DNA from 3 places in the Brevundimonas albigilva genome. Region 2 is predicted to be linked to each of the others. Evidence: riboswitches for the same ligand, from Rfam matches in the RefSeq annotation. Region 2 holds a riboswitch; each other region holds the start of a gene.
What was found. A riboswitch is a leader RNA that binds a small molecule or an ion and turns the genes downstream of it on or off. The one in region 2 is predicted to bind cobalamin.
Positions count from the first base shown of each region.

Region 1: another riboswitch for cobalamin. It lies ahead of M8231_RS03110 (DUF1852 domain-containing protein); the one in region 2 lies ahead of M8231_RS08185 (acyl-CoA thioesterase).
Region 3: another riboswitch for cobalamin. It lies ahead of M8231_RS00560 (TonB-dependent receptor plug domain-containing protein); the one in region 2 lies ahead of M8231_RS08185 (acyl-CoA thioesterase).

Region 1 covers NZ_CP097649.1:620,112-623,365, reverse strand. The annotation lists gene M8231_RS03115 (methionine synthase) at 1-836, opposite strand, end outside; gene M8231_RS03110 (DUF1852 domain-containing protein) at 864-1,850, opposite strand; cobalamin riboswitch at 1,960-2,182, opposite strand; tRNA gene M8231_RS03105 (tRNA-Met) at 2,489-2,565, opposite strand; rRNA gene rrf (5S ribosomal RNA) at 2,670-2,784, opposite strand; rRNA gene M8231_RS03095 (23S ribosomal RNA) at 2,874-3,254, opposite strand, start outside.
Region 2 covers NZ_CP097649.1:1,634,294-1,637,547, forward strand. The annotation lists gene rplC (50S ribosomal protein L3) at 1-114, opposite strand, end outside; gene rpsJ (30S ribosomal protein S10) at 136-441, opposite strand; gene M8231_RS08185 (acyl-CoA thioesterase) at 734-1,471, opposite strand; cobalamin riboswitch at 1,629-1,848, opposite strand; gene M8231_RS08190 (porin) at 2,095-2,847, shown strand; gene M8231_RS08195 (GIN domain-containing protein) at 2,997-3,254, opposite strand, start outside.
Region 3 covers NZ_CP097649.1:96,681-99,934, forward strand. The annotation lists gene M8231_RS00555 (aldo/keto reductase) at 1-314, shown strand, start outside; gene M8231_RS00560 (TonB-dependent receptor plug domain-containing protein) at 298-2,103, opposite strand; cobalamin riboswitch at 2,276-2,413, opposite strand; gene mutS (DNA mismatch repair protein MutS) at 2,512-3,254, shown strand, end outside.

The DNA of each region.
Region 1 (3,254 bases), 1.0 Mb from region 2:
ACGTCGATGGCGCCGACCATGACCTTCTTGCCCCGGATAAGTTCGATCAGGTCCATCGGCACGTTCGAGTGGTGGCATTCCAGCGAGACGATATCGATGCTCGATTTCTGCAGGTTGGGGAAGGTCTCCTCATACTGGCGCCATTCGGAGCCGAGGGTCTTCTTCCAGTCGGTGTTGGCCTTGATGCCGTAGCCGTAGCAGATGTGGACGGCGGTTTCGCATTTAAGACCCTCGGCCGCCCGCTCCAGCGCAGCGATCCCCCAGTCGTTGGCCTCTTCGAAGAAGACGTTGAAGGCCGGCTCGTCGAACTGGACGATGTCGACCCCCGCGGCCTCCAGCTCCCGCGCCTCTTCGTTCAGGATCCTGGCGAACTCCCAGGCCAGCTTCTCGCGGCTCTGGTAGTGGGCGTCATAGAGGGTGTCGATCATCGTCATCGGCCCCGGCAGGGTCCATTTGATCGGCTGGTCGGTCTGGGCCCGCAGGAACCTGGCGTCCTCGACGAAGACCGGCTTGGAGCGCGATACGGCGCCGACCACCGTCGGCACGCTGGCGTCGTAGCGATTGCGGATGCGCACCGTCTCGCGCTTCTCGAAATCCACGCCGTCCAGGTGCTCGATGAAGGTCGTCACGAAATGCTGGCGGGTCTGTTCGCCGTCGCCGACGATGTCGATGCCCGCCTTCTGTTGATCGTCGACCGCCAGACGCAGGGCGTCCTGCTTGCCGGCGACCAGATCCTCGCCTTCCAGCTTCCAGGGCGACCAGAGCACCTCCGGCGTCGCGATCCAGGAGGGCTTGGGCAGGCTGCCGGCGGTCGAGGTGGGAAAGAGTTTGGTCATGCGTCGGGCTCGTGAATTCGGGACGGATCAGGCGGCGAAGTCGGCGGACCACTGGTCCAGGACGGCCCGGTGGGGCTTGATGAAGCGCTCCTCGACGAACCGGCCCTGTTCGACGGCCAGCCGGCTGCGCTCCTCCCGGTCATAGACGATCCGGGTCAAGGAATAGTCCTGGGCCTTCAGGCTGGGTTGATATTGCTCGGTCGCCGGGGAGTTGGCGTTGTAGATCTCGGGCCGATAGATCTTCTGGAAGGTCTCCATCGTGGCGATGGTGCTGACCAGCTCCAGATCGGTGTAATCGCCCGTCAGGTCGCCGATGTGATAGAAGGCGAACGGCGCCACGCTGCCCTTGGGCATGAAATAGCGGACCTTCATCCCCATCTTCGCGAAATACTGATCGGTCGGCGAGAACGCGTCGTTCTCATATTCCATACCCAGCACGGGGTGCTCGGCGCCGGTCCGGTGATAGGTCTTGTTGCTCGACACGCTCAGGCAGATGACCGGCGGCTTGCCGAAATTGTCCCGATAGGCGGCCGACTTCAGGAAATGCTTGAACAGCTTGCCGTGCAGGTCGCCGAAGTCGGCCGGCGCGAAGGCGCCGGGATTGGCCTTCATGTGCGCCGGCAGCACCACGCTGAAGTCGTAGTCGCGGACGTAGGAGGAGAAGTTGTTGCCGACGATCCCGTCGATGCGCGCGCCGGTCTGTCGATCGACGATGGTCGTCTGAAGGATTTCGATCAGCGGGAAGCTGTCTGTCCCCTCGCCCGGGGCGACGCTCATCTCGACGGAGACGATCTGCAGTTCGACCGCATAGCGATCCCCCTTCGGATTGTCCTGAGCCGCCAGCGAGTTGAAGCGGTTGTCGATCATCCTGAGGGTGTTGCGCAGGTTCTCCTGACGGCTCTCGCCCCGGGCCAGATTGGCGAAGTTGGTCGTGATCCGCGTGTTTTCGGCAGGAACGTAGTTCTCGTCCAGCGCGGTGCGCTTGAGGGTGAAGGTGAAGTCGCTGCTCGCCATGCTCTTTGCCGTTGATGCTGTGGCGAGACAGCAGGCAGGAACGCGCGACCGCTCGCACGCGGGATCGTCCCGTGCCGGCGCTCATGCGGCCTGACCGACACCCCGCCGGAGGACGTTATCTGTCGGGGCAGGTCTCCTGGCTCGCGGGTCACGGCTTCCGGTCCGGCCTTCCCAACGCCCGGGGGCGTCAGTGACACGAGATGGACCTTCGGCTCGCCGCTCACAGTTGCGGGGGCAGCGCCGGAATCAACGCAGCAAGCGTTCCACCGGCTTCCCTCTTAGCTCCGCCCAGCCCGAAAGCCGCGCGCAGAACCTCGACGCCGCTACCCTGCCACAGGCGCCGGCGAAGTCAAGAATGATATAAGGATATCCTTATATGTTTATTTCCCATAGGCGACCCTGGCCGCCGCGTCGGCCTCACGTCAGGACGCCGCGTGCTGATCGGCGTGAAGACGCACCTGACCTGCCGGATCGCGGAAATGCACCTTCCCTGCAGGCCTGCAACAAGGTGGCCAAGGACGTTTCGTGCGCCGGGCTATCGCGTTTTCTCCGGCACGGAATCCAGACAAGTAAAACCCCCGCGGCGGCTGCCGGCGGGGGTTCTGATATTCGGCTCACTTTGGAAAGTGAGGTGACATTGGGTGCGGGAGCAGGATTTGAACCTGCGACCTTCAGGTTATGAGCCTGACGAGCTACCGGGCTGCTCCATCCCGCGGCGAACGGTAGGATCGTGAGGAAGAACGGTTCGAGCCTGGCCTCAAGTCGCGCGAAGCGCGGTAGGCCAAGGATAATCGCTTCATTCGGCTGTCCGCCTGGTAGACCCGGCGGCGACCTACTCTCCCGCGCCTTAAGACGAAGTACCATTGGCTCTGGAGGGCTTAACGACCGAGTTCGGAATGGGATCGGGTGGGGAACCTCCGACATAGCCACCAGGTCAACGAGGCGGACAGCGGAATGAAGAGAAGACATTGTCTGAGATTGCTTCGGTCAAGGAAGCAATCATCGAATGAGTTTTGCTGAGAAACGATCAAACCGATCGGATTATTAGTACCAGTAAGCTACACGCGTCGCCGCGCTTCCACACCTGGCCTATCAACGTGGTAGTCTTCCACGATCCTCAGCGAAGCCTTGTTTTGAGGTTAGTTTCCCGCTTAGATGCTTTCAGCGGTTATCTATTCCATACTTAGCTACCCTGCTGCGCAGCTGGCGCCACGACAGGTCCACCAGAGGTATGTCCATCCCGGTCCTCTCGTACTAGGGACAGATCCTCTCAAGCTTCGAACACCCACGGCAGATAGGGACCAAACTGTCTCACGACGTTCTGAACCCAGCTCACGTACCACTTTAAATGGCGAACAGCCATACCCTTGGGACCTGCTCCAGCCCCAGGATGTGATGAGCCGA
Region 2 (3,254 bases):
TTGGCCGACGACTTGGCAGCCGTCGAGCTGCAGCACAGTGACCGGAACGTGCGCGCCGTCATCGGCGAACACGCGGGTCATGCCCAGCTTCTTGGCGATCACGCCCGTGCGCATCGGATCCCGCCTCTTTCTTCTTTAGATCTTGATCTCGACGTCCACGCCGGCGGACAGGTCGAGCTTCATGAGCGCGTCCACGGTCTGCGGGGTGGGGTCGACGATGTCGAGCACGCGCTTGTGCGTGCGGATTTCAAACTGCTCGCGCGACTTCTTGTCGACGTGCGGCGAGCGGTTCACGGTGAACTTTTCGATCAGGGTCGGCAGCGGAATCGGACCGCGAACGGTCGCGCCGGTGCGCTTGGCGGTGTTGACGATCTCGCGCGTCGAAAAGTCGAGGACGCGGTGATCAAAGGCCTTGAGCCTGATGCGGATGCTTTGATCCATATCGGTGCTTACTTCCAATGCGGTCGGAGGACCGCGTCCCTGTGAACCATTTCAAAGACCGAAGGCCTTCGGGCACGAGGCCCTCAGGGTACGCAATCCGCAAAAACGATCGGCCCACGCAGTCGCCCGCGAAGGCCGTGAAGTCCCAAGAAGCTGCAAAGAACAGGTACTTAGGTCGTTCCTGCGAACCGCGTCTGCACCGAAGTGCACAGCCGGTCCAACAAGAGTGGCGGCTTATGCCTACCGATTCCGATTTCGTCAAGCGCCGAAAGCGAGGCCCCATCGGGAATTCTCAGGCCGCGATCGGCGTCGGTCGCCCGCCTTCGTCCACCGCCACCATGACGAACTCTGCGGCGGCCGCGCGGCGTCGTTCGCCGGTCCGCAGGTCCTCGCCCCACAGCTCCACCTCGACCGTGACCGAGGTGCGTCCGACCCGCGTCGGGCGCGAGGCCATCTCCACCATGTCGCCTTCTCTGATGGGACAGGTGAAGTCGATCCGATTAGTCGCGGCCATGACGATGACGCGGCGCGCGCGACGCGTGGCGCAGATGAAGGCCGCCTTGCCCATCAGCTTCAGGGCGTCCCCTCCGTAAAGCGTGCCGTAGTGATTGGTCCAGGCGGGAAAGACCATTTCGGCGGTCCTGAGCCACCCCCCGTCCTCGGCCGCGTCATGCCCCGCGAGGGGCGGCAGGTCGCCCTGCCCCGCCTCTCGCGGCGCCACCATGTTGAAGACGCCGCGCGTGCACAGCCGGCGCTCGCCGCTGACCGGCGCCTCGGCCCACAGTTCGACCTCCACGCCCATCGACGTGCGGCCCACGCGCGCCACCCGGCCGGTGGCCTCCGCCATCTCGCCGATCCGGGCGGGCGCGGCGAAGTCGATCCGCTCGCAGCCCGCCGTCACCGTCGGTCGGCGGGCGTGGCGCGCCGCGGCCAGGAAGGCGACCTTGTCCAGGTGCGCCAGTCCGACGCCTCCGAACAGGGTGCCGTGATGGTTGGCGTCTCCCGGGAACACCATGTCGATCAGGGTCACGCTCACGTCGTCGCGGCCCGGGCGGGTTCGGATGTTTGAAAGGCGGTCATTCTTCGAAGCCTGTGCTGATGGCGAGGCTTCAGGCAGGGACGCACGAACGCCGGCGCGGACGATCGATCCGGCGGCGCACAGGCGGCCTGACCGGACACCCCGCCGGAGGACGTTATCTGTCGGGGCAGGTCTCCTGGCTCGCGGGTCACGGCTTCCGGTCCGGCCTTCCCGGGGCGAACCCCAGTGACACGAGATGGACCTTCGGCTCGCCGCTCACAGTTGCGGGGGCAGCGCCGGCGTTGATGCACAAAGGCGTCGCACCGGCTTCCCTCTTAGCTCCACGCAGTCCGAAAGCCGCGCGCAGAACCTCGACGCGGCCATCACACATGATCGCCGGCCGCGGTCAAGCTCGGCCGCCAAGCAAGGACAATGCGCCGGATTGCCGGCCTTTAACCGTTTCGCCCGAATAACCCCGAAACGGGAACACCTCTTGGCCACAATGCGTGGCGGATCGACAACATCCGTGCACGAACAATGTAGCCGGCGCCGATTCAAGGCACAGCTTCGGCCGCGGCCTGATAGCAGCCGCCTCCCCGAGCTCCCACTCGGGTCAGACTTCCAAGGAAAAAACAATGAAGACGCTCTTTCTCGCCTCGGCCGCCGCGGCCGCCCTGTTCGCCGCTCCGGCCCTGGCTCAGGACGCCGTCGGTTCGGTCGGCCTGACCTATTCGAACCCGTCGGTCGAAATCGCGGGCGACGACTTCGACGCCGACGTCTGGACCGTGGACGGCACGGTCGCCATCCCGGCCAACAACTGGACCGTGACCTTCAACGGCGCCATCGACTACGCCAAGGCCTATGGCGAGGACGACACCACCGGCGCCGCCGCCGCCCACCTGACCACCCTGGTCGCCGGCGACGTTCGCGTCGGCGGCTTCGTGGCCGGCAACGGCATCGGCTCGGGCGACACCGTCTATACGGTCGGCGCCGAAGCCCAGAAGTATCTGGCCGGTTCGACCCTGACGGGCGTGGTCGCCTACACCTCGGCCGACGACCTGGACGCCGACATCTGGACCGTCGGCGGCGACGCCGCCTTCTACGTGATGCCGAACCTGCGCCTGAACGCCGGCGTCAGCTACAACAACGTGGACGCCCAGCTCGGCGACGTCGACGCCTGGACCTACGGCGTGGGCGGCGAATACGAGTTCACCGGCACGCCCTTCTCGGTCGCCGCCGGCTACACCCGCGCCGACATCGACTCGATCGACGTCGACACCTGGTCGCTGGGTCTGCGCTACAGCTTCGGCGGCGGCCTGCAGGCGCGCGATCGCGCCGGCGCCGGCCTGAACGTCTCGTCGATCGCGAGCGTCCTGGGCGGCCTGTAAGCCTCGGCTTCGCCAAGACCTGAAATGTCACGGCCCCGGCGGAGCGATCCGCCGGGGTTTTCCTTTGCCCGCTTCGCGCCGCGCATGAAAAAGGCCCCCGGGGTTCCACGACCGGGGGCCTTTCCTCTCGCGGCGGAGAGACTCGGGTTCTAGCGCCCGATGTTCACGGTTCCCGACCCCACCACCGTTCGGGACACCTGTCCGGTGGCGGCGCCGACGCTGACGTCGCCCGATCCGGCGATGGCCACGCTCAGGTCGCGCGTGGTCCCGCCGAAGCGCACGTCGCCCGAGCCGCCGATGGCCACTGAAAGATCGCTCATCCGGCCCTCGCGGACGGTCACGTCGCCCGAGCCGCCGATGGAGATGTCGCCGGCGCCGTCGGCTCGCGCCACCAGCACGCTGCCGGA
Region 3 (3,254 bases), 1.5 Mb from region 2:
TCGCGAACGGCCTGCTGTTCGCCGGGGGCGAAGATCTGCCGCCAGAGATGGCCGGCCACGCCCAGGGCCTGTCGCGCACGCGTCGGCGCCTGGCCGAGATGCGCTGCGATCCCATGCAGGCGGCCCTGGGCTACGCCCTGTCGCTGAAGGGCGTGGCGATGGTGGTCGCCAGCGTGGCCTCGGCCGCCGAACTGCGCGCCATCCTGGCGGCGGCCCACGCGCCGTGCCCGAACCTGGACTGGGCGCGGCTGGCGCTGGATGCGCCGGCGGCCTTCACCGCCGACGCCCGGCTGCGGATCAGTAGCGCAGCCTGATCCCCAGATAGCCGGTTCGGCCCGGCTCTCCGTAACCCAGCACCTGCTGATAGCGCTCGTCCGCCAGGTTCTCGACCCGCGCCGTCAGCACGACGTTGTCGGTCAGGGCGTAGGCCGCGTTCAGGTTCGCCGTGACGAAGCCGTCGCGCACGCCGCCCGAGTCGTCCATATCGCCCTCGGCGCGCACGGTCAGGGCGCCGGACAGCCGGTCCCCGCTCCAGCCCAGCGTCGCCGAACCGGCGTGTTCCGGCACGCGCAGCAGGCGGGCGTCGGTCGTCCCGTCGCGGGCGTCGGTCCAGGCGTAGGCCAGGGTCAGGTCGAAGCCGCCGCCCAGGGCCGCGCGGCCCTCGGCCTCGACGCCGTCCGTCTCGGTCTTGGCGATGTTGATGTAGCGGCCGTCGCGCCAGGCGATCTCGTCGTCGACGTTCAGCCGATAGGCGGTGACGCGGCCGTCCAGGCGGCCGTCGGCCGAGGCCCAGCCCAGCGCGACCTCGACGCTGTCGGCCGTCTCGGCGGTCAGTTCGGGCCAGGGCAGGGGGGCGTAGCAGTAGTCGCACACCGCCTGGCTGACGGTCGGGGCCTTGAAGCCGGTGCCGTAGGCCGCCGACAGGGTGAAGCCGCCGGCCAGGTCGTAGGCCGCCGAGAGGCGCCCGGTGGTCTCGGCGCCGAAGTCGTCGGTGTCGTCGTAGCGCAGGCCGCCGGTCAGGTTCAGCGGGCCGGCGTCGTACTGGGCCACGCCGAAGACCGAGGTGGTCGCCAGGTCGCGCGCCTCGCCCGACGACAGGGCGCCTGAGGCTTCCTCGCGCTCGGCGCCGAAGGCGTAGGCCACGCCCGAGGTTTCGCCGTCCGCCTGCCAGCGATAGACCTGGCGGTCGCCGCTGAAGGTCGAGCCGAAGCCGCCGCTGTAGGAGGTGCGGTCGATGTCGGACGCCGAGACGCTGAACTGGTGCGACAGGCCCAGGGCCCGGGCGCTCAGCCGGGCGACGCCGGACCATTGCTCGCTGTCCTGCACGTCGTCGGTGTCGCCCAGGGCGTAGGTGGGGGCCGGATAGCCGTCGATGTCGACATGGGCCTTGGCCCAGCGGATCGAGCCGTCGACCGACACCGTGTCGGAGAAGGCGTAGCGCGCCTTGCCGCCGGCGGTGGTGCTGCGCAGGCCGTCGCGCTCGCTGTTCCCGTCGGCTTCGTCGGCCGCGCTGACGCCGTCCGTCTCGAACTGCGAGACATAGGCGCTGACGGCGTAGGCGTCGTTGGCGGTCCCGACCGACAGGCGGCCGCGCGCGGTGGCCAGGCTGCCGGCCTCCAGTTCGGCGCGCAGTCCGTCCACCTCGCGGGTGGTGAAGGCGATCACGCCGCCGATGGCGTCGGATCCCCACAGCGACGACTGCGGGCCGCTGAGCACCTCGATCCGGTCGATGTCGGCCAGCTCGAAGGCGCCGAAGTCATAGGCGCCGTTGATGTCGGCCGGGTCGTTGACGGGCGCGCCGTCGACCAGAACCAGGGTCTTGCCCGGATTGGCGCCGCGCATCCGCACCTGGGCGACGCCGCCGAAGGCGCCGGTGCGCGTGACCGACAGGCCCGGCACGTCGGCCAGGATGTCGGCGGCGAAGACCGCGCCGCGCTGTTCGATGGTCTCGGCGTCGATGACGCGTGCGCCGGGCGTGTCGGCGGCGACGGCGGGCAGGCGGGTGGCGGTGACGATCACCTCCTCCAGCTGGTCTGCCGGTTGCGCCCAGGCGGGCGCGGCGGCGAAGGCGGCGGCCGCGACGGCGGCCGTGGAAAGAAGCATGGAACGCGTCATGGCGGTTCCCCCGTATCGGCGCCGCGATTGCGTGCGGGGCGCCTGTGTGCGAGCCGATCCGCCCGGCCGGAGGGTCGGGCGGCGCAAGATCGGGTCGCTGCGACGGAAGTCCCCGCGCCCCTGTCTGGTCCCGGACAGCGGACGAGCGACGTCGGCGGCCAGGTCTCCTGGCTTGCGGGTCTCCACGTCGCGTCCTCGCCTTCCCAGTTTCCCAGTGGCGCCGGGGCGGACCCCGGACGGACGACACGCTCGCCGCCTACAGTTGCGGGCACAGCCGCGGTGTTCGACCGCGTTCCCTAAACCGCCTGACGCGGCCTATCGCAGGGCCAAGATGCCTGTGCAAGAGCGGCGGATCGGGCTTGAGACGACCGTTGCGATCCGTCACCCTGACGCCACATGAACGCGCCCGCCTTCCCGCCCTCCGGTCCCCCGTCCGACATCGCCGCCTCGCTGGAGGGCGCGACGCCATTCATGGCGCAGTATCTGACGGCCAAGGCGAGCCAACCGGACGCCATCCTGTTCTTTCGCATGGGCGACTTCTACGAGCTGTTCTTCACGGACGCCGAGGTCGCGGCGGCGGCCCTGGGCATCACCCTGACCAAGCGGGGCAAGCACCAGGGCGAGGACATTCCGATGGCCGGGGTGCCGGTCCATGCGATGGACGGCTATCTGGCCCGGCTGATCCGCCTGGGGCACAAGGTCGCCATCTGCGAGCAGCTGGAAGACCCCGCCGAGGCCAAGAAGCGCGGATCCAAGGCCGTGGTCCAGCGCGGCGTGGTGCGGGTGGTGACGCCGGGCACCCTGACCGAGGATTCGCTGCTGGACGCGCGCGGCGCCAACCGTCTGGCGGCGGCGGCCGTGAGGCGCGGTCGGGCGGCCGTGGCGGTGGTGGAGCTGTCGTCCGGGGCGGTGGACTGCGTCGCCTGCGCGCCCGACGACCTGGCCGCGGCCCTGGCCGCCTTCCGCCCGTCCGAGGTGCTGGTCACCGACCGGATGTTCTCGGACGAGGCGACGCGCGACGCGCTGAACGGTTCCGGCGGCGTGGTCCAGGCCCTGGCGGCCGCCATCGCCGAGCCGCAGGCGGCGCGCACGCGGGTCGAGCGGCTTTACGGCGTCGCGGCCCTGGACGGTTTCGGCGC